DNA from 3 places in the Geodermatophilus sp. URMC 65 genome. Region 3 is predicted to be linked to each of the others. Evidence: predicted binding sites of a transcription regulator. Region 3 holds the regulator's gene; each other region holds the start of a gene.
The links. The regulator LexA, encoded in region 3, represses DNA repair genes until DNA is damaged. The targets are predictions, from matches to a motif close to TCGAACANNTGTTCGA.
Positions count from the first base shown of each region.

Region 1 (7,144 bases), 2.4 Mb from region 3:
GGCGCCGACCTGACCGACCTGCCCCCGGCGGTCATCGTCACGGCGGAGTACGACCCGCTGCGCGACGAGGGCGAGGCCTACGGGGCAGCGCTGCAGGCCACCGGTGTCCGCGCCGACGTGCAGCGCTACGACGGCATGATCCACGGCTTCTTCGACATGGGCACGGTCTCGCCGGCCGCGCAGGCCGCCATCGACGAGAGCTGCGCGCGCTTCGGGGAGCTGATCCGGGGCTGAGGAACCCGAGGTCCGGCCGTGCCCGGCCTCGACCGGCGGACCCGCCGGTCGAGGCCGGGCACGGCCACGACGTCGTGGGCGGACCGCGGGGTCAGCCGGTGCCCGCGCCCGGCTCCCGGCCGGTGAGCACCCGGGTGACCGCGGGGGAGGGGCGCAGCTCCGCGGGGCGGCCGGCCAGTTCGGCGGCCTCGACGTGGTCGAGCAGCAGCTCCGCGCCGGGCTCGGACAGCGCGGTCACCGAGCGGGCGTCGATGCGGTCGACGCGCGCCGGCTCGCGGCCGTAGCGCCGCCAGAACGCGTCGACGGCGGCGGCGTCGACCGCGCCGGCCAGGCAGAGCAGCCGCCCGCCGGTGGTGTTCAGCAGTCGGACGACGCCCCGCCTGCTCAGCGGGCTGTCGGGGGCCTCCGGGCTCACCGCCCCAGTGTGCGGTCGCGGTGCCCGCCGCACCCGCCGGGCCCGGGCGCATCCTCCCTCGTGCGGGTCCCCGACCGGTCGGGGTCCGCGTGGTCGTGACGGGGAGGATGGTGCCGTGGAGAACCTCCTCGACGTCGCAGACCCCGACACGGCGCAGCGCCTCGGCGCCGAGATCGAGGCGGCCGCCCGCCGGCTGGCCGGGGTGGTGGAGCGGACGCCGCTGCAGCGCAACGCACGGCTGTCGCAGGCGATCGGGACCGACGTCTGGCTCAAGCGCGAGGACCTGCAGGTCGGCCGGTCCTACAAGATCCGCGGCGCCTACAACACGATCAGCCAGCTCGACGCCGCCCGCCAGGCCGCCGGGGTCGTGTGCGCCAGCGCCGGCAACCACGGGCAGGGCGTCGCCTACGCCTGCCGGGCGCTGGGGGTGCGCGGCTCGGTCGTCGTCCCGGGGACGACGCCGCGGCAGAAGCGCGACCGCATCGCCGCGCTCGGCGGGGAGATGGTCGACCTGGTCGTCACCGGCGACACCTACGACGACGCCGCGGCCGCCGCGCTGGCCCACGCGCGGGACACCGGCGCGACGCTGGTGCCCGCCTTCGACGCCGTCCCCACCGTGGTCGGGCAGGGGACCGTCGCCCTCGAGCTCCTCGAGCAGCTGCCCGCCCCGCCGGACGTCGTCGTCCTCCCCGTCGGCGGCGGTGGCCTGCTGGCCGGCTGCGCGACGTGGCTGCGACAGCACAGCCCCGGCACCCGCGTCGTCGGCGTCGAGCCGGCCGGGGCGGCGGGCATGGCCGCGGCGCTGGCGGCCGGGGAGCCGGTGGAGCTGCCGCAGCTGGACACGTTCGTCGACGGCGCCGCCGTCCGCCGGGTCGGCGAGGTGACGTTCCCGCTGGTGCGCGACTCGGGTGCGGAGCTGGTCGCGGTGCCCGAGGGCCAGATCTGCACCGAGATGCTCGACCTCTACCAGGTGGACGGCGTCATCGCCGAGCCCGCCGGGGCGCTGGCGACCGCCGCGCTGACCGGCGGGCTGGTGCCGGTGGAGCCGGGGGAGACGGTGGTCTGCCTGCTGTCGGGCGGCAACAACGACGTCAGCCGCTACGGCGAGGTGGTGGAGCGCTCACTGGTGCACCGCGGCCTCAAGCACTACTTCCTCATCGAGTTCCCGCAGGAGCCCGGCGCGCTGCGGCGCTTCCTCGACGAGGTGCTCGGCCCGGACGACGACATCGTGCTGTTCGAGTACGTCAAGCGCGACAACCGCGAGACCGGCGCCGCGCTCACCGGCATCGAGCTGGGCAGCGCTGCGGACTTCCCGGCGCTGCTGGCCCGGATCGAGGCCAGTCCGCTGCGCATCCAGCACCTCGCCCCGGGGACGACGGCCTACCGCTTCCTCGTCTGACCCTGTTGCGGGAGGTCCGGGCACCGACCGGGGAACTCTCGCGTCCCCAGGGTCGCCGGCAGCCCCATCCCGTGCCGCTGACCTGCCCTTTCGCCTTGCCCCGGTCTTCGTTCGAACGCATGATCGAACACATGGGCGGGGGGATGCAGACCAGCACCCTGGGTGCTGCTGCGCCGTCGGTCGGGTGGGCGTCGGGTCCGCTGGGTGCGGTGCAGGCCGCGGCGCGGGAGATCGCCCGGCAGACGGCGGTCAAGGCACGCGCGTTCCGGCGTTCGCCGCCTCGCGGCCGGCGTCGGCGGACCGGCAGCAGGGTGAGCGCGGGGCGATGTCGGCCGAGCGGTGGGCGGCGCGCCCGGAGGTGCTCCGTGCCGTCAGCGAGTGGGCGACGCCGGAGTTGGCGATCGCGCTGAACCTGACCCAGCAGGCCGCGGAGAAGGAGCTGGAGCGGTCGCTGACGCTGGTGCACCGGCTGCCGGGGACGCTGGCGGCGCTGGAGGCGGGGTTGCTGCACGCGGGGCATCTGTGGCACCTGATCGACAAGGTCGCCCCGATCGCCGACGAGCGGCTGCGCGCGGCGGTGGAGGCGGACCTGCTGGCCTGGATGGCGAAGCGGCACCGGGTCACCAGCCCGGCGCAGCTGGGCGACAAGGCCCGCAAGGTCGTCGCCCAGCGAGACGCCGGCGCCGCCGCCCGGCGGCTGGCCCGGGCGCTGAAGGAGCGCGGGGTCTCGCTGCGCCCCGACCGCGCCGAGGGGATGGCGGCGGTGACGGTGATGTGCACGCTGCCCGAGGCGCGGGCGTTCCACGCGGCGCTGGTGCAGTGCGCCGACGCGATCGTGGATGAGCCCGGGGCGCCCCGCACGCGGGGGCAGAAGATGGTCGACGCGCTGCTGGAGCTGGTGCTGCGCCCGGGGGAGTCCGAGCTGCCGCCGGTGCGGGTGCTGCTGACGCTGGTGGCCTCGGTGGCGACCATGCTGGGTGGGGACGCCCCGGCGGAGCTGGACGGGGAGCTGCTGCCGGCGGAGATGGCCCGCCGGCTGGCCCGCGCCTTCGCCGGCCAGCCGCCGATGCCGGACGCGGCCTCGGGCGAGCCGGAGCCGGTCCGGCCGACCGCCGAGGTCACGCTCCGGCCCGACGTGGCGTGGCAGGAGGCCGAGCAGGCCGAGCTGGCCGCCTGTTGGCCGGCGAGCTACCCGAGCAGCCCGAGTGGGGTCCGGACCGGGTTCCCGGCGACGCGGTCCTCGACCCCGAGGACGAGGGCCGCGGCTGGCTACCCGAGCCGAACGTCCCGCGCCCGCGGGTCGTCCTGCACGGCGACAGCCGTGCCGCCGGAGCGCCGCCACCCGCCACCGACTCGCCGCCGGGCAGCGGCTGGTGGGCGGCCGCCGATCGGGCGGTGGAGGACGCCGGTGCGGCGGTGCACGCCGCCCGGATCGCGCTGGGTCACGCCTCCCGCAGCGTGCGCACCGCGACCAAGGTCGACGCCGCGACCGAGGCCGGCTGGCGGGCGAGTGCCAGTGGGCGGGCCGATGCCGCGACCGACGCGCTCGGCGCGCTGGCCGCGGCGGCGGACGCCCAGCGGGAGCAGCTGGCCGACCTGCTGGACACCACGGCCGGGGGTGGGCTGGCCGACCGGCCGCGCCTGGCGCTCACCGACGCGGTGTCCGGGGCGCTGCTGACGCCGACCGACCTGCCCGGGCTGCGCCGCACCGGCAGCTGCGGGCGGCCGGCCTGCCGGCGCCGGCCGCAGACCTGCAGCCACGACCTCACCGGCCGCCCCGGGCTGGGCAGGCCCGGGCCCACCGACGGCTACGCACCCGGTGCGGAGCTGGACCGGTTCGTCCGCGCCCGCGACCGGCGCTGCCGGTTCCCGGCTGCCGCCGCCGCGTGCCCCGGGCCGGCGAGCTGGACCACCACCGGGCGTATGCCGAGGGTGGGGAGACCGCCGCGGCCAACCTGGCCGGCTACTGCACCGGCGACCACCGCGGCAAGCACCAGGCCTCCGGCTGGACCCACGACCTGGCCCCTGACGGCACCCTCACCGTCACCACCCCGTCCGGCCTGACCGCCGTCACCCAACCACCGCCCTACTGACGGGCGGCGCGCGTCGACCGCCGGGTGTGACAGTGGGTTCCATGGCCACGCAGGTGAGCACCCGGCCCCTGACCGTGGGCGATCGCGAGCTGCTCCGGACGGCGACCCTGGCCAACGTGACCTGGTCGGGGGAGCAGCGCTTCACGTACCGCGACGTCGACGAACGGCCTGGTCTCCGGCACTGCACCGAGTTCCGGCCGGAGCGCGGTGACCTCGGGTTCGTGGCCGAGACCCAGGGGCTGGCGGTGGGCGTGGTCTGGGCGCTGTTCCTCGACAGAGACGATCCCGGCTACGGGTTCGTGGCCGACGGCATCCCGGAGCTCAGCCTCCCCGTCTGGTCGGGGTGCCGCGGTCAGGGCATCGGCCGCGAGCTGCTGCGGGAGGCACTCGCCGAGGCCCGTCGGCGGGGGATCGGGCAAGTGGGCCTCAGCGTCGAGGCCGGGAACCCATCCGTGCACCTCTACCGGTCGGCCGGCTTCGCCCCGGTCCTGGACGCGGCCGAGGGGACGATGGTCGTCGACCTCTGACCCGGTGGCGCACGACGTGGTCGCGGAAGGTCGCCGGGTCGTGCCCGCGGATCTGCGTGGCCCAGCCGTGCCGGGCGCAGTTGTGCCGCAGCGCGCAGCGCGCAGCGCGTCCGGCTCCGGGCGGGGCAGCGTGGGCCGTCAGTTGACCACCGCGCCGAGCCCCCGCTGTCGGGAGCCGGCGCCGATCACCCGGCTCTCGGCCGGGTTCACCCGGACCCCCTCGGCGGCGACCTCGGTGACCAGCGCGGCGGCCAACTCGGCGAAACGGCCCGACACGCAGCCGTGGGCCGCGTCGTGCACCGGCGCCGGCGCGAACACGGGCCGCCGAAGCGGGCCGTCGAGCGGGACAGCAGTACGACCGGGCGAAGGACCGCGCGTCGATGGAGCGGCACCTCAGCGAGCCCTTCGGCTCCTTCCTTCGTCGAGCGCCTCGTGTGGTCCGTGGTGGTGGAGTGGAGGGTCCCAGCGAGGCCACGGGCCGCTGCCAGCTCCGTCACAGGTTCGCGCGCCACGATCTCCTCGACGGCTGGACGGACCGGCCGCTGACCGAGGAGACCACTGTGCGCAAGAAGTTGGTCGTCGCCGCCGCAGCAGGCGCCCTGACGCTGACCGGACTGGCCGTGGCCGTTCCCGCCGTCGCCGCCACCGAGGACACCGACGGCGCGGGGACGTCCGTCGTCGACCGGATCAAGGACGCCCTCTCCGGTCTGGTCGAGGACGGGTCGCTCAGCCAGGAGCAGGCCGACGAGGTGGCCACCACGCTCAGCGACGCCGACCTCGGGTGGCACGGCCACCATGGCGGCTGGTTCGGCCTCGAGACCGCCGCCGAGGCCCTGGGCATCACCGAGGACGAGCTGCGGACCGCGCTCGAGGCCGAGGGGGCCACCCTCGCGAAGGTCGCCGAGGAGAAGGGCGTCGCGGTGGACACGCTCGTCGACGCGCTGGTGAAGGCCAAGCAGGAGCGCATCGCGCAGGCCGTCGAGAGCGGGATGCCCCAGGACGTGGCCGACGAGCGGCTGGCCGACCTGGAGCAGCAGGTCACCGACTGGGTCAACTCGACCAGCAACGGTCCGTGGGCCGGGGGCCGCGGCGGCTGGTGGGGCGACCGCGACAACGACTGACACCGGCACAGCAGCGGCGCCGTCCCCCCGGGGGCGGCGCCGCACTGCTGTCCGGCGGAGGGGTGGACGGCAGCGCGAAGCAGAGGTTAGCCTCGCCTTACCGCGCCCGGACGGGCGAGAGCGCGAGGCGAGGGAGATCCGCGTGGGGCTGCGACTGCCCGTCGGCGACGTGACCGTGCTGCTGGGCCCGGCGGCTGTCCGCCGTCAGGTGATGGCCGCGCTCGACGACGACAGCGGCCGCTGCGCTTCCGGGCACTCCGCCGTCCGCGTGCAGCGCCTCGCGGCAGCCGCGGACGACGACGTGCACCGGCGCATCGAGGCGATCGAGTCCGTGCGTGAGGCGGGGGCGACGATCGTGCTCGTCGACCGGCTCACCGAGGGGCTGGCCGCGCCGGACCGCCGCGCGGTCCTCACGGCGCTGCGCCCGGTGGCCACCGGCGGGCGGGCGGTCCTGGTGGACGACGACGACCCGGTCGCCGCGCTGGCGGTCGCCGACGGCGTGCTGCGCGCCGACCCGGCCGGCGGGTTGTCGACCGAGTCGCTCGCGGACCTGGATTACCTGGCCTCGTAGCCGGAGGACCCCGCTGCCCCTCTTGAAGGACCCTCCTACCCCCCGCCCCTCGCGGGCTCGCGGCGGGCCCCTGCAGGAGGGCCGATCGGGGCTCGCAGCGAGACCCTGCAGCAGGGTCGTTCCCTCAGGTCACCTGGCCTCGTAGGTCAAGCAGTCCGCAGCGTCGGTGCTCGGCCCGACCCGCACACCGGAGGCGTGGCACTCGAGCTTGTCGTTGTGCACGCAGTCCGAGCGGTGGCAGGCGCCGACCAACCCGTTGCGGTCCAGCCCGGCGCGGAAGCTGATCTCCACGAAGGTGCCGCAGTGGGCGTGGTCGCCACCCACGGTGATCGCGCCCGCGTGACAGTTGTGCTCGGCGTTGTACGAACAGCTGTCGACGGCGCAGTTCTGTACCTGGGGCATGTCCTGGAGAGAGGTCATGACCCAGGCTGGCACGTCCCCCGGGGGGCCGCCAGCAAACTGAGGCTTGCCTACGTGCAGGTCAGGGGCCTGTCTCACAGCCGACTCACAGCTGGTCCACCCCCAGCGCCGAGCTCCGGCGGGGACCATGGCGGGGAGATCGAGAGGAGGTGGCCGCACGTGGTCGTGCAGACCGGACCAGCCCCCACCGCCGCCGCCGGGCGCCGGGGCCCGAACGGCGTCCTGGTGGTCGTCGGCGGGCTCCCGGGCAGCGGCAAGACGACGCTGCTGCGCCGGCTCGTGGCCGAGGGCGCGCCCGGGGTCGTCGGCCTGGACTCCGAGGACGTCGCCGCGCGGGTGCAGGCGGTCGCCGTCCGCGTCCCGT
Region 1 is NZ_CP199954.1:694,023-701,166, reverse strand. Features, by position in the region: gene ACWIX7_RS03310 (alpha/beta hydrolase) at 1-234, shown strand, start outside; gene ACWIX7_RS03305 (hypothetical protein) at 326-649, opposite strand; gene ilvA (threonine ammonia-lyase IlvA) at 765-2,048, shown strand; gene ACWIX7_RS03295 (DUF222 domain-containing protein) at 2,374-3,726, shown strand; gene ACWIX7_RS03290 (hypothetical protein) at 3,935-4,141, shown strand; gene ACWIX7_RS03285 (N-acetyltransferase family protein) at 4,183-4,668, shown strand; gene ACWIX7_RS03280 (hypothetical protein) at 4,807-4,986, opposite strand; gene ACWIX7_RS03275 (hypothetical protein) at 5,229-5,789, shown strand; gene ACWIX7_RS03270 (hypothetical protein) at 5,932-6,360, shown strand; gene ACWIX7_RS03265 (DUF1540 domain-containing protein) at 6,490-6,762, opposite strand; gene ACWIX7_RS03260 (AAA family ATPase) at 6,940-7,144, shown strand, end outside.
Region 1: a site for LexA is predicted at 2,160-2,175, ahead of ACWIX7_RS03295 (DUF222 domain-containing protein). Genes of this name have one in related genera too.

Region 2 (7,144 bases), 1.1 Mb from region 3:
TAGTCGTTGACCTCGACGTAGGCCGCGCAGATCGAGGCGAGCACCGGCTGGTCGTCGCGGGTGGCCGCCAGGAGCTCCTCCAGTCGGGCGACGTGCGCCTCGAACTCGCCCCAGACCGCGTCGGCCTTGGTGGCGAAGCAGCGGAAGAACGTGCGCCTGCTGATCCCCGCCGCGTCGGCGATCTCGTCAGCGGTGACCTGCTCGAAGCCGGTCCGCGTGAACAGCTCCAGGGCCGCCTGCTGGACGCGGGCGCGGGTGTCGCCGCGCACGTCCGGAGGCGCCTCGGTCACGCCCCCATCTTGCGTCACGGACACGCGGAGGACGGCGCGCCGCGTCGGCAGACCGGTGTTGCCGGTGGCACTCGGTGTCACTAACGTCCCCGCCACCCGTGTAACCCAGATCACAGGAGGCGCCGTGCCCGAGAACGACGACACCCAGGCCGTGAGCAGCCGGGAGGCGGCCCCCGCGGTCGAGGAGGCCCTGGTCGAGGAGTCCCTCGTCGAGGAGGTCTCGATCGACGGCATGTGCGGGGTGTACTGATCGACACCCACGTCGCGGCGCCGGCCGAGCAGGTGCGCGAGGCCGGCGCCGCCCCTCCACCGGGCTCCGGCGCACCCGCGCCCGCCCCCACCGACTTCGACCCGTCGCTGCCCTGGCGGCGGGCCCGTTCCGTGGCGCTGCGCCCGGAGCCCTTCGGCGCGCTCGTCTACCACTTCGGGAACCGGAAGCTGTCCTTCCTGAAGTCGAGAACGCTGGTCGCCGTCGTGGAGACGCTGGCCGAGCACCCCAGCGCCGATGCCACCCTCGTCGCCAACGGGGTCCCCGACGCGCAGCTGCCCGCCTACCGCCGGGCGCTGGCCGACCTCGCGCGGTCCCAGATGATCGAAGAAAGGACCTCGTCGCCCCCCGCAGCTCGCCAGCTCGCAGCGGGCCCCTGCGACGAGGCCGACCCGGAGGCTCGCCCATGACCGCCGTCCTGCCGTCCCGCCCCACCGGTGGGCGCCTCATCGACCAGTTCGAGTACGGGCTGGACGCGCCGATCTGCCTGACCTGGGAGCTCACCTACGCGTGCAACCTGGCGTGCGCGCACTGCCTCTCCTCGTCGGGACGGCGTGACCCGCGCGAGCTGTCCACCGCCGAGGCCGAGGCGGTGATCGACGAGCTGCAGCGGATGCAGGTGTTCTACGTCAACGTCGGCGGCGGCGAGCCGACCGTCCGGCCGGACTTCTGGCACCTGCTTGACTACGCCATCGGCCACGACGTCGGCGTCAAGTTCTCCACCAACGGCGTCAAGCTCGACAAGGCCCGCGCCGAGCAGCTGGCCCGCACCGACTACGTCGACGTCCAGATCTCGCTCGACGGCGCGACCGCCGAGGTCAACGACCGGGTCCGCGGCACCGGCTCGTACGCCACCGCCGTCCGCGCGCTGGAGAACCTGGCCGAGGCGGGGATGAAGGACTTCAAGGTCTCCGTCGTCGTCACCCGGGAGAACGTCTCCCAGCTGGATGCGTTCACGGCGCTCACCGACCGCTACGGCGCCCAGCTGCGGATCACCCGGCTGCGCCCGTCGGGTCGTGGCGCCGACGTCTGGGACGAGCTGCACCCCACGCAGGCCCAGCAGCGCGAGCTCTACTCCTGGCTGCTGGCCAACGGCGAGCGCGTGCTCACCGGCGACTCGTTCTTCCACCTGTCGGCCTACGGCGAGGCGCTGCCCGGCCTGAACCTGTGCGGCGCCGGTCGCGTGGTCTGCCTCATCGACCCGGTGGGCGACGTCTACGCCTGCCCGTTCGCCATCCACGAGGACTTCCTCGCCGGCAACGTGCGCGACGAGGGCGGCTTCCAGCGGGTCTGGCGGTCCTCCGAGCTGTTCGCCGACCTGCGCAGCCCGCAGACCGGCGGCGCCTGCACGAAGTGCGCCCACTTCGACGCCTGCCGGGGCGGCTGCATGGCGGCCAAGTTCTTCACCGGCCTGCCGCTCGACGGGCCCGACCCGGAGTGCGTGCAGGGCTACGGCGAGAGCGCCCTGGCCGCCCGCGACCTCGAGCTGGTCACCCCGCGCAGCTCCGTCGACCACTCGCACACCGGCCCGGTGCGCGGCCAGCCGACGCTGCTCGGCATGCCGTCGATCCCGAGGGCCGCTACGGCCGTGTCCTCACCCACACCGCCCGCCAAGATGTGCGACGAGTCGCCGCTGGCCGGGCTCGAGCTGCGCTGACGGGACTCCTCGACCCGCTGGTCCTGGCGGGCCGGACGGCGCCCTCCCGGGTGCTGTTCGGCCCGCACGAGACCAACCTGGGCCGCGGGCGGGCGCTCTCGGAGGGGCACGTCGCGTACTACGCCCGCCGGGCCGCGGGCGGCTGCGGCGTCGTGGTCACCGAGACCGCGTCGGTGCACGGGAGCGACTGGCCCTACGAGCGGGCGCCGCTGGCCGCCGATTGCGGCCCGGGCTGGGCGGACGTCGTCGCCGCCTGCCGCCCGCACGGCGCGCTGGTGCTCGCCTCGCTCGGGCACACCGGCGCGCAGGGCAGCTCCGGGCACGCGCAGACCGCGCTGTGGGCGCCGTCCGCCGTGCCCGACGTCGTCACCCGCGAGGTGCCGGTGGCGATGGAGCAGCCGGAGATCGACGCGCTGGTCGCGGGCTTCGCGGCGGGCGCCCGGACCGCGGTCGGCGCCGGCGCGGACGGCGTGGAGGTCGACGCCGGCGCGCGCTCGCTGCTGCGCCAGTTCGCCTCCGGCCTGACCAACACCCGCACCGACGGGTACGGCGCCGACCGGATGCGCCTGCTGCGGGAGGTGCTGGTCGCCGTCCGCGCGGAGCTCGGACCCGGGCGGGCGCTCGCGCTGCGCCTCTCCTGCGACGAGGAGGCGCCCTGGGCCGGGATCACGCCCGACCTGGCCGTCGGGCACGTCCACGAGCTCGCCCCGATGGTCGACCTGCTCGTCGTCGTGCGCGGCAGCGGACCGGCGCCCTCGGCGTACCGGCCCGACGGGCACACCGCGCCGGGGTTCAACAGCGACCTCACCCGCTCCGTGCGGGCGGCCGCCGGCGGGACGCCGGTCGTGCTGCAGGGCTCGGTCGTGGACGTCGCCGCCGCGCAGCGGGCGCTGGCCGACGGGGTCGCCGACGCGGTGGAGATGACCCGCGCGCAGATCGCCGATGCCGACCTCGTGCGCAGGGCGCGGGCCGGCGTCCCGGTGCGGCCCTGCACCCTGTGCAACCAGGCCTGCCAGGTGCGCGACGTCCGCAACCCGCTGGTCAGCTGCGTCGCCGACCCGTCCGACGAGGGCGCCCTGCCCGACAGCGCCGGGCGGCGGGTGACCGTCGTCGGCGGCGGGCCGGCCGGGCTGGAGGCCGCGCGGGTGTTGGCATCCGCGGGCGCCGAGGTCCAGCTGGTGGAGCGCACCGGCCGGCTCGGCGGGGCGCTGCAGCTGGTCGCCGCGCTGCCCGGGCGGTCGCGCTTCGCCGACCTCGCCGACTGGCTGGCCGGGGAGGTGGCGCGGCTGGGAGTGCGGGTCGAGCTGGGGACGACCGCGGAGGGCGGGGACGTCGTCGCGACCGGCGCCCGCCGGCCCCCGGGTCCGAGCGCCGCCGACGTGCTGGCCGGTGCGGAGCTGCCGCCCGGCCCGGTGGTGGTGCACGACCCGGTCGGCGGGCCGGTCGGCGTGGGGGTGGCCGAGCTGCTCGCCGCGGCGGGCCGCGAGGTCACGCTGGTGACCCCGGACGCGGTGGCCGGCGAGCGGCTCGGCGGCGACCTGGCGCCGGCCAACGCCCGGCTGGCGCGGGCGGGGGTGCGGCGGGAGACGTCGTCCCGGCTGTGCTCGGCCAGGGACGGCGTCGCGGTGCTGGCCGACCGCTGGACGGGGGAGGAGCGGGCCGTGCCGTTCGCCGTCGTCGTCGACGCGGGCCCCGGCCTGCCGGGTGACGTCCCCCCGGGGGTGCTGGCCGCCGGGGACGCCATCGCGCCGCGCACCGTTCTCGAGGCGGTGCTCGAGGGACGGCGCGCGGCGCGGGCGCTGCTCGCTGCGTCGCCGCGCTAGCGCGGCAGCACGACCGACGCCGCACGGTCGTACGGCAGCAGGTCGGCCACGGTCAACGTGGCGAGGAAGACGAGCAGGACGGCGATGGTGAGCACCGGGCACCTCCGAGGGGGGACGTCCTCCACGGTGGCGCCGCCGGCTGGAGTCCCGGTGCGCGCCGGCTGGGAGCCGGCTGTCAGAGGTCGACCCGCTCGTTCTCCCCGGCGTCGATGCGCTGTCCGGTGGCCTTGGCCTTGACGAAGCTGAGCGCAGTGGCCAGCCGGCCCCCCGCGGCGTCCCAGTACTCGGCGGACCGGCCGTCCACCTTGATCAGCACGACCGACGCGTCGTCCGGCCCCTGGGGCAGCCATGCCTCGACGCCGCCGTTCCACAGTTCGCGCTTCTTGCCGGGGTCGTCGACGACGTGCGCCTCCCCGGTCAACGACACCCAGGTGCCGCCGGATCCGGTGGTCACGTTGACCTGGGGACGGGCGGCGATGTGGGCGACCTTGCGGGAGTCACGCTCGGCGAAGAACCACAGGTCGCCGTCGAACTCGACCTCCTGCAGCGCCATCGGGCGGCTGACCAGGGTGCCGTCAGGCTCGGTGGTGGTGAGGAAACCGAGTCGTTCGTCCTTGAGGAGTTCGGCGACCTTGCGGGTGCCATCGGCGCTCATGAAAGTCCTCTCGGAGTGCGCGGTCGGGTGTCGCACGACTCCTGCCCACGGCCCCTTGCGCCGACACACGCCGTCCGTTGGCGCTCGGTGGACGTCGACGGTGGTGTCAACGCCGACTGCGAGTCTGTGGACGGGCCCTTGAGCTGTGGTTTCGTGTTGTCCTGCACACTCGTGACCGGTATTCTTCGTACGTGCGTTCGAGCGGTGCGGGAGGTGTCGTGGCCGGGGTGCCGGTGCTCGCCGACGACGACCTGCACGCTCTGGACGACGGTGCGCTGCTGGACCGCACCGCGGAGCTGATCCGCGAGCGGAACCGGATCGACGCCGAGCTGGCCCGCACCCTGCGCGTCGCGGATGCGCGACGGGCCTGCGAGCACGACGGGCTGAAGACGATGCCGTCCTGGCTGCGGAACCACATCCGTCTCTCGGCCGCGGCGGCTGCTCAGCTGGTCCGGTGCGGGCGGGCGCTGGAGCACCTGCCGGCGCTGGCGGCCGCGTTCGCGGCCGGGGACGTGACCGCCGACCAGGTCGCCGTGGTCGCGCCGATCGCGCGCGAGGAGCGGCTCGCGGCCGCCGCCGAGCAAGGCGTGGACCTGACCGAGATCGCCACCGCGCTGACGGTGATCGCCACCGCGCAGCCGCACCAGGTGCTCGGCCAGGCGGTGGACCGCTATCTGGCGATGCTCGATCAGGACGGCCCGGAGCCCGACCCCACCGAGGGGCGGCGGCTGGTCATCGTCAAGCACGCCGACGGGTCCGGCACGGGCCGGTTCGACCTGGACGCGGTGGGCCTGGAGAAGGTGCAGACCGCGCTGGAGGCCGTGCTGCAGGCCGGCCGCTGCGCCGCCGACGAGCGCACCCGTCAGCAGCAGCAGGCTGACGCTTTCGTGCAGCTGTGCAACAACCAGCTCGCATCGGGGAACTCGCCGGTCCTGCGCGGGCACAAGCCGCAGATCATCGTCAAGATCAACGCGGAAGACCTGTTCGGCCCCGGCACGAACCCCGGCGCGGGCGAGATGGGGTTCGGCGCGACGATCTCCGCGGCGCGGGCCCCCTGGCTGGCCTGCGACGGGGCTGTCACCCGGATCGTGATGGGCCCCGATGGGATGCCGCTGGACCACGGCCGCACCCTCCGGCTGGTGCCACCGCACGTGCGGCGGGCCGCCGAGGTCCGCGACGGGGGCTGCGTGTTCACCGGCTGCGGGGCCCCGACCTTCTGGTGCGACGTCCATCACCTGCTTGCCTGGATCGACGGCGGCGAGACCAGCCTGGACAACTCCGCGCTGCTGTGCGAGCGGCACCACACGAGGGTCCACCACGGCTTCCGGGTGGAACGACAACCCGACGGCCGATGGCGCACCTGGCGACCCGACGGCACCGAGATCCTGATCGGACCCCAGCGCGCCGGCCCGGGCCGTACCGGACCACCCCTGACCACCGCCGCCTGACCCGACCGACGACGCCGGCGGCCGTCGCACACGCCTCACACCGCGTCGAGGTACCGCCACGCGCCGTCCTCGCGGACGAAGCGGCTGACCTCGTGCTGGCTGCCGGTCTCGCCCTCGTGCCGGTACCAGGCCCGGAACTCCACCGTGCCCTCCGCGGCGAGCAATCCGCCGTCGGTGGTGGCGAGCACGTCGAGGCCGGTCCAGCGCACGGTCGGGTCGAGCTCCACCCACGGCGGACGCGTCGAGGGGTGCCAGGTGTCGAGCAGGTACGCCGGGTCCCCCACGGCGAAGGCGCTGTACCGCGAGCGCATCAGCTGCTCGGCGGTCCCCGCCGTCGCGGTGCCGTCGTGCAGCCGACCGCAGCACTCGGCGTAGGGCAGGCCGGTTCCGCAGGGACAGCGTCGAGGGGCCATGCCTGCGAGTCTCTACCGTCCCGAGGAGCCGGCCGACCGCGGAGGGAGACCACGTGCGACACCTGTCTGCGCCGCTGCGGGTCGGGCCGGTGACGCTGCCCAACCGGCTGGTCTTCCCGGCCCACCTGACGAACTACGCCGTCGACGGCCGGTTCACCGAGCGGCACGCCGCCTACTACGCGGCCCGCGCGGCCGGCGGTGCCGGGCTGGTCGTCACCGAGGAGCTCTCGACCGACCCCGCCGACCGGCCCTACGAGAAGCTCGTCCGCGGCTCCGACCCGGACGCCCTGCCCGGGATGCGTCGGGTCGCCGATGCCGTCCACGCACAGGGCGTCCCGGTGTTCGCCCAGGTCAACCACAACGGCGGGCAGGCGGACTCGCTGCACACCCGCACGCCGGTCCTCGCGCCGTCCCCGGTGCCCGACCCGCTGTTCCGCGAGGTGCCGCGCGAGGCCAGCACCGCCGACCTGGCCCGGCTGGTCGCCGGCTACGCCGACGTCGCCGCCCGCTGTGCCGCCGCCGGGTTCGACGGCGTGGAGGTCCAGGCCTCGCAGTCCTCGCTGGCCCGGCAGTTCCTCTCCCGCGCCACC
Region 2 is NZ_CP199954.1:2,863,990-2,871,133, forward strand. Features, by position in the region: gene mftR (mycofactocin system transcriptional regulator) at 1-290, opposite strand, end outside; gene mftA (mycofactocin precursor MftA) at 415-540, shown strand; gene mftB (mycofactocin biosynthesis chaperone MftB) at 525-968, shown strand; gene mftC (mycofactocin radical SAM maturase) at 965-2,215, shown strand; gene ACWIX7_RS13895 (mycofactocin system FadH/OYE family oxidoreductase 1) at 2,176-4,038, shown strand; gene ACWIX7_RS13900 (pyridoxamine 5'-phosphate oxidase family protein) at 4,214-4,693, opposite strand; gene ACWIX7_RS13905 (DUF222 domain-containing protein) at 4,912-6,141, shown strand; gene ACWIX7_RS13910 (YchJ family protein) at 6,177-6,554, opposite strand; gene ACWIX7_RS13915 (mycofactocin system FadH/OYE family oxidoreductase 2) at 6,608-7,144, shown strand, end outside.
Region 2: a site for LexA is predicted at 4,879-4,894, ahead of ACWIX7_RS13905 (DUF222 domain-containing protein). Genes of this name have one in related genera too.

Region 3 (7,144 bases):
GAGGCCGCCGGCGCGGCGACCGGCACGGTGACCGTCGACGTCCCCGGCGGCCGGCTCGGCGTGACCGTCGACGAGCGGACGACGGTGCTGTCCGGTCCCGCGGTCGTGGTGGCGGCCGGCGAGCTCACGCCGGAGTGGCTCCGGGCCAGGTGACTCCCGGGAACGGCCACCGGTGACGTGCTGGAACGGCCCTCCTGCAGGGTCCCGCCGCGAGCCTGCGAGTGGTGGGGTGCAGGAGGGCCCTCTTTCTACCGGGTGTTCTCGGTCTCCTCCGGGGACTCCGGCACCATCGACTGGCCGGCGATGCCGGGGCTGCCCTCCGGCTCACCGCGGCCGCTGTCCTGGTCCGGTCCGCCGGTCGTGCTGCCCAGGCCGCCGGACAGCGGGTTGCGCGGCGGGTTGAGGCCCTTGGGGTCCCGGCCCGGGTCGTCGAGCTCCTCGTCCGCGCCGGCCGCGCTGCTTCCCGTCTCGCTCATCTCTGGCCTCCTCGGAGTGTCGGTCGTCGTCCGGCCCTACCCGGTCGCGACCCGGCCACGCGTGCCGGGATGGTCCGCCGCGCCCGCGGTGTTGGAAGAGTCGATGACAACTCAGATGCCCCAGGTGCTGGGGTCTGCGACGCTGGAGACGATGACGACAGCACAGAACCGCGCCGTGCTCGCCGAGGCCGAGGAGCGGGCCCTGCGGGCCGCGCCGGCACGCACCGAGGAGCCGCCCCGTCCCGACGGGGGACGAGACGAGCCGGAGGACACGACCGGCTCCTACGCGCTCGAGGCGCGCGGTGCGCTGCGCCGCGTCGCCGGCCTGTCCACCGAGCTCGCCGACGTCACCGAGGTCGAGTACCGCCAGCTGCGCCTCGAGCGCGTCGTGCTGGTCGGGGTCTGGACCGAGGGCACCCAGGCCGACGCCGACCGCTCGCTGGCCGAGCTGGCCGCGCTGGCCGAGACCGCGGGCTCGCAGGTCCTGGAGGCGGTGAGCCAGCGGCGCGACAAGCCCGACGCCGGCACCTACGTCGGGTCCGGCAAGGCCGCCGAGATCCGCGACATCGTCGCGGCCGCCGGCGCCGACACCGTGATCTGCGACGGCGAGCTGACCCCGGGCCAGCTCAACGCGCTGGAGAGGATCCTCAAGGTCAAGGTCGTCGACCGGACCGCGCTGATCCTCGACATCTTCGCCCAGCACGCCTCCAGCCGGGAGGGCAAGGCGCAGGTCGAGCTGGCGCAGATGCAGTACATGCTGCCGCGGCTGCGCGGCTGGGGTGAGTCGCTGTCCCGGCAGGCCGGTGGTCGTGTCGCCGGCGGTGGCGGCATCGGCACCCGCGGCCCCGGTGAGACCAAGATCGAGACCGACCGGCGGCGGATCCGCGCGCGGGTGAGCAAGCTGCGCCGGGAGATCGCCGGCATGGCGACCGCACGGGCGACCCAGCGCTCGTCGCGCGGGCGCAACGCCGTCCCGAGCGTGGCGATCGCCGGGTACACCAACGCCGGCAAGTCCAGCCTGCTCAACCGGCTGACCGGCGCCGGCGTGCTGGTCGAGAACGCGCTGTTCGCGACCCTGGACCCGACGGTGCGCCGCGCGCAGTCCCCGGACGGCCGCGAGTACACGCTCACCGACACCGTCGGCTTCGTGCGGCACCTGCCGCACCAGCTGGTCGACGCGTTCCGGTCGACGCTGGAGGAGGTGGCCGCCGCCGACCTGCTGCTGCACGTCGTCGACGGCTCCGATCCCGACCCGCTGGGGCAGATCGAGGCGGTGCGCGTGGTCCTGGGCGAGATCGAGGCCGCGTCGGTCCCGGAGCTCATCGTCGTCAACAAGGTGGACGCGATGAGCGAGGAGGACGTCCTCACCCTGCGCCGGGCCCTGCCGGGTGCGGTGTGGGTGTCGGCCCGCACGGGCGCCGGCCTCGAGCGGCTGCGCGAGGTCGTGGCCGCCCGGCTGCCGCACCCCGACGTCGAGGTCGACGTGCTGGTGCCCTACGACCGCGGCGACCTGGTGGCCCGGGTGCACCGGGACGGCGAGGTGCTGAAGGAGACCCACGAGGCCGGGGGCACGCGGCTCAGCGCCCGGGTCGACGGCGGCCTGGCCGCCGCCCTCGAGGGGTTCGCGGCGCCGGTCGCCTGACCCGCCCCCCGGCGAGCGAGGTCACGGTCAGGTCACGGCCCGGTACCGTGACCGGCGTGACCAGCGGCGCGGTGCGGCGGCGTCCGGGGACCTCCCCGCCGGACGCCTCGGACGCTGAGGTCCCGGCCGGCCGCCCGTCGCGGTGGCTCCTGGGAGCCGCCCTGGTGGTCGCCGTCGTGGTCACCGTCGACCTGCTCGGCCGCGGCGTGCTCGAGCGGATGGACCTGCGGGTCTCGGAGGTGGTCAGCGCTTGGGACCTGAAGGACTCGGCCGCCTACTGGCCGGTGTGGGCGGTGACGCAGCTCGGCGGGCGCGGCTTCATCCTGATCGTCCTGGCCGGGTTGGTCGGCTACCTCGGGTGGCGGTTCCGCACCGTCCTCCCGCTGGTGCGGGTGCTGCTGGCGCTGGTGCTGCTCACCGTCGTCGTCTACTCGTTCAAGTACGGAACGGGCCGGACGGCCCCGGCCTACCCCGGGTCGTTCTTCCACCGGGACGGCGCCTCCTACCCCTCCGGGCACGTCGCCAACGCCGTGCTCATGTGGGGGGTCGCCCGCTGGCAGGTGGTGCAGTACCGACTCGCGGCGTGGGTGCAGCGGACCGCCCGGGTGCTCAGCATCGCCGGCCCGGTGGCCACCGGTGTGGCCATGGTGTCCCTCGACTTCCACTGGGTCACCGACGCCGTGGTCGGAGCGGCCGTCGGCATCCTGCTGTTGGGCGTGGTTCACCTGCTCGACGCGGTCCTGGTGTCACGCTGGGTCGGTGCCCGAGCTGGCCGGTCGTCCGCGTAGCGGAGCCAGGGGGCGGCGTCTGGCGGCCGGGACCGGCCTCGCGCTGATGCTCGGCCTCGGGCCCGCCCTGCCCGCGTCCGCCGCACCGGTCGACCAGCCCGCACCCGCGACGCGCTGCCAGCTCACCGACCCCCGGCTGCCGGAGGTCTCCGGGCTGGTCGAGGTGGGCGACCGGATGCTGGTGCACAACGACGGCGGCGACTCCCTCGACGTCTACGTGCTGGACGGGACCTGCGCGGTGGTCACCGTGCGCTCCGCGGCGGTGGACCCCTTCGACCCCGAGGACATGGCGCCGGCGGTCGACGGGACCGTCTGGCTCGCCGACACCGGCGACAACACCGGCACCCGGACGACGGTCGCGCTGCTGGCCCTGCACGCCGACGGCAGCAGCTCGGTCTACCGGCTGGCGTACCCCGACGGCCCGCGGGACGTCGAGGCGCTGCTGCTCGCCCCCGACGGGACGCCGTACCTGGTGACCAAGGAGGTGCTGGGCGCCAGCGAGGTGTACCGGCCGGTCTCGGCGCTCGTGGAGGACGGCACGGTCGGCCTCACCGAGGTCGGCCGGGTGGAGTTCGTGCTCACCGGGACGCCGGGCGGCCCGGTCGGCCGCGCCGGTCAGCTGATGGTCACCGGCGGTGCGGTCTCGCCCGACGAGCGCTGGATCGCGCTGCGCACCTACACCGACGCCTACGTCTGGCCGCTGACCGGCTCGGACGTGGCCGGTGCGTTGGCGGGGGAGCCCCGCCGGGTCGCCCTGCCCGAGGCGCCCCAGGGCGAGGCGATCAGCTTCACCGGGGACTCCGCGGCGCTCGTCGTCGCCGGGGAGGGGCTGGTCAGCGACGTCACCGTGGTGCCGTTGCCGGCCGAGGCGGCACCCTCGTCGTCAGCGGCGGCCGCGGACGGCATGGTCTCCGGCCTGCTGTCCGGCGACGACGGACCGCCCCCGGTCGCGGCGGCGGTCGCTGCCGCCGTCGTGGCCGGCGTGCTCGTCTGGCTCGGGGGCAAGCTGGTGCGCCGGCGCGACTGAGGTCTCGGCCCTCGTTCCACATTACGGTGCTCCGGCCGGGGCCTGCGTACGGCGCGGCCGACAGGCCGGCGGTGCACCCGGCCGCCGGCGCGGCCGTGACCGCGCCGGCGGGACCGGCTCAGACCCGGCGGAGCACCGTGACGACGCGGCCGAGCACGGTGGCGTCGTCCCCCGGGATGGGCTCGTACGCGGGGTTGTGCGGCAGCAGCCACACGTGCCCGTCGCGCCGCTTGTAGGTCTTCACCGTCGCCTCGCCGTCGATCATGGCGGCGACGATCTCGCCGTTCTCCGCGGTCGGCTGCTGGCGCACGACGACCCAGTCGCCGTCGCAGATGGCCGCCTCGACCATCGAGTCACCGGTGACCTTGAGCATGAACAGCGTGCCCTCGCCGACCAGCTCGCGGGGGAGCGGGAAGACGTCCTCGACCGCCTGCTCGGCCAGCACGGGGCCACCGGCGGCGATCCGGCCGACGAGCGGGACGTAGGTGGGGGCAGGGGTCTCCTCGGCGCCGGCGGGGGCCACCACCGCGGGCGCGGGCGCGCCGGGGGTGTCGCCGGGGAGGCGGACGTCGAGCGCGCGCGGGCGGTTGGGGTCGCGGCGCAGCCAGCCCTTCTTCTGCAGCACGCTGAGCTGGTGGGCCACCGAGGAGGCCGAGGACAGCCCCACCGCCTCGCCGATCTCGCGCACCGAGGGCGGGTAGCCGCGCCGCTCGATCGAGTCGCGGATCACCTCGAGGACCCGCCGCTGCCGCTGGGTGAGCCCGTCGCCGCTCTCGCCCCGGTCGGGGAAGGTGCGCACCGACGCCGTCCCGGCGCCCTCCGGTGCGGCGGTCCGGCTCCCGGACGCGCGCCGCGACGAGCCGCCTCCGCCCCGGACACCGCCGCCCGACGTCCCGCTCGTGCCCGCCACGTCTCCTCCTCGCCGGCCGTGTCGCCACGGCCCTGTCGTCCTGCGCCCGCCCGGGAGCCGGACCGGGCCGGCTCCACTGCGTGGGGCCGCCGCCGGCCCCGACCCGCCGGCGCCCTCGCGGCGACGGCGGACGGGTGCTGCTCCGGACGGTAGCGCCTCGGAGCCGGGACTTCAAACGTGTGTTCGAAGCCGACGTGCGGTGTCGGGTCGACCTCGTCGGCGGGATGCGGTAGACATCGCACAGGCGTTCGATCGAACGTGCGTTCGAGCGAGCGGGGCGTCGGAGGAGGAGTGGTCATGACGAGCGTGCGGCAGGCTGTGCTGGAGTTCGACGCGACGGTCCAGGTCCCGTGGCGTCCGTTGCTCGGGTCGGTGGACGACGGGCGTGCGGCCGAGTCCGGGCGCCCCGCCCGGACGGCGGCTGCGTCCGGGCACGCCCCGCGGACGCCTGCTGCGTCGGGTCCGACCGGGACCGGTCCCCGTGTCGCCGGCCACCTGCGGCCGGTGCCCGACCGCCCGGTGGGCCCGGAGCCGCGCACCGCGGACCCGGCTCCCTCGGCCCGGGGCGCCGGCCGGGCCCCCGGTCGCCGGGAGCCGGCGTCCTCGGCTGGCCGGCCGACCGCGTCGCGCGCGGTGCCGTCCCGAGCGGTGCGCGGGGGGTGCGCCACCCCGGAGGGGGCTGCCGTCCCACGGCTGCGCCTGACCTGCAGAGGGCGCCGGCTGGTGCTCGCCCTGGCCTTCGTCGGCGCCGTCGCGCTCGGCTCGCTCGTCGGGGGTGCGGGCGACGGTGGACTGCAGCTGGCCGGCGAGCGGAGCGTGGTGGTGGAGCCCGGCGACACGGTGTGGTCGATCGCCGGGGAGGCGGCCGGTGCCGACCAGGACGTGCGCACGGTGGTCGACGCCATCGAGGAGCTCAACGGCCTCGAGGGTTCGGCCCTCGTCCCCGGCCAGGTCCTCGAGCTGCCCTGAGTCGCGCGGTCGCCCGCGGCAGGGGGGCGGTCGAGGAGCGACAAGAGGTGGCGGCCAGGTTCGTCAACCCGTCGTGCCGAGTCGCTGGCACTCTGTGGCTGACAGCCCGTTTACGGTCAGCTCCGTGTCAGCGATCTCAGACAACCGGGCCGCCGTCTTCACGCAGCAGTCGCAGCGCTGCGAGGTGTTCGTCGAGGGCGCTTGGTGGCCGGGTTCGCTGCTGGGGTGGCGGCACGACGGTCAGGGCGCGTGCCAGGTGTGGGTGCGGGTGACCGTGGCCGGCGCCGACCGGGAGACCTGGATCGACCTGCCCGAGGTGCGCCTGCCGGAGAGCCGGCCGGTGCTGGTGCCGGACAGCGGGCTCGACCCCTTCTCGGGTCTCGGCGAGGAGCTGCTGCCCGGCGCCGCGGCCGCCCCGCTGCTGTCGCTGAGCGAGGCCGCCGCCCGTGAGCAGCGGGTGGCGGGCGTCCTCCCCGTGTCGGCTCCGGCCACCGGTCGCCGTCGCCGCCGCCACGGCGGCGACGTGACCGCCGAGCAGCCCGCCGTCCCCGCGGGCGCGGCCGCCGGCCGGCACCGGGTCGGACGTCACCGGGCGGCGGACGCTGCGGAGCAGCCGGAGGAGGCGTCGGGCCCGGAGCTGGGTGACGCCACGGTGCTCATGCCCCGCGCGATCGAGGCCGACTGCCTGACCCGCCCCCTGCGGCTCGGCGACCGCGCCCCCCGTCCCCGCCTCGGGCGGCCCGGCGAGGCCCTCCACGCCTGAGACGGGACTCCCCTCACACCCCGCACGAGGCGTCCGGATCGGCGTCCCCGCGCCCGGCGCGCGACGCCCCTGCGCCGACCGGCCCGGTCGTCCTGTCGCGCCCGACCGGCGCGTCCCGCGTCCGCTGCGGCAGGTTCCCCGGCGTGTTCCCGGGGCGCGTGTGACGAGTGTGCGCGGGTGGTCACGAAGTCATCTCGGCGGACGACGCGCCTGGCGTTCGGCTTGCAGATCTAGTGGAGCCGGACCTAGGGTTCCCCTACATCTAGTAGTTGCACCGATGTAAGTCCGTCCACAGGCCGTCCTCAGGCACTCCCCACGACGTCCACCGGATGTCCCCAGGGAGGTCCACAGCCGGTCTCCCGGGCCCGTCGCTCCGGCCGCTCCCGCGGTCGCCGCGACGCCCGGGCGGACCCGCGCCGGAGCGCGTCGCGAGGGGAGGGGATCGGCCGTGCGCTGTCCCTTCTGCCACAACCCCGACAGCCGCGTCATCGACTCGCGCGAGGCCGACGAGGGGGCGACCACCCGTCGCCGCCGCTCGTGTCCCGCGTGCGGTCGGCGGTTCACCACGG
Region 3 is NZ_CP199954.1:4,009,973-4,017,116, forward strand. Features, by position in the region: gene dapF (diaminopimelate epimerase) at 1-153, shown strand, start outside; gene ACWIX7_RS19425 (hypothetical protein) at 249-476, opposite strand; gene hflX (GTPase HflX) at 628-2,118, shown strand; gene ACWIX7_RS19435 (phosphatase PAP2 family protein) at 2,175-2,906, shown strand; gene ACWIX7_RS19440 (hypothetical protein) at 2,953-3,933, shown strand; gene lexA (transcriptional repressor LexA) at 4,052-4,843, opposite strand; gene ACWIX7_RS19450 (LysM peptidoglycan-binding domain-containing protein) at 5,141-5,812, shown strand; gene ACWIX7_RS19455 (hypothetical protein) at 5,937-6,575, shown strand; gene nrdR (transcriptional regulator NrdR) at 7,024-7,144, shown strand, end outside.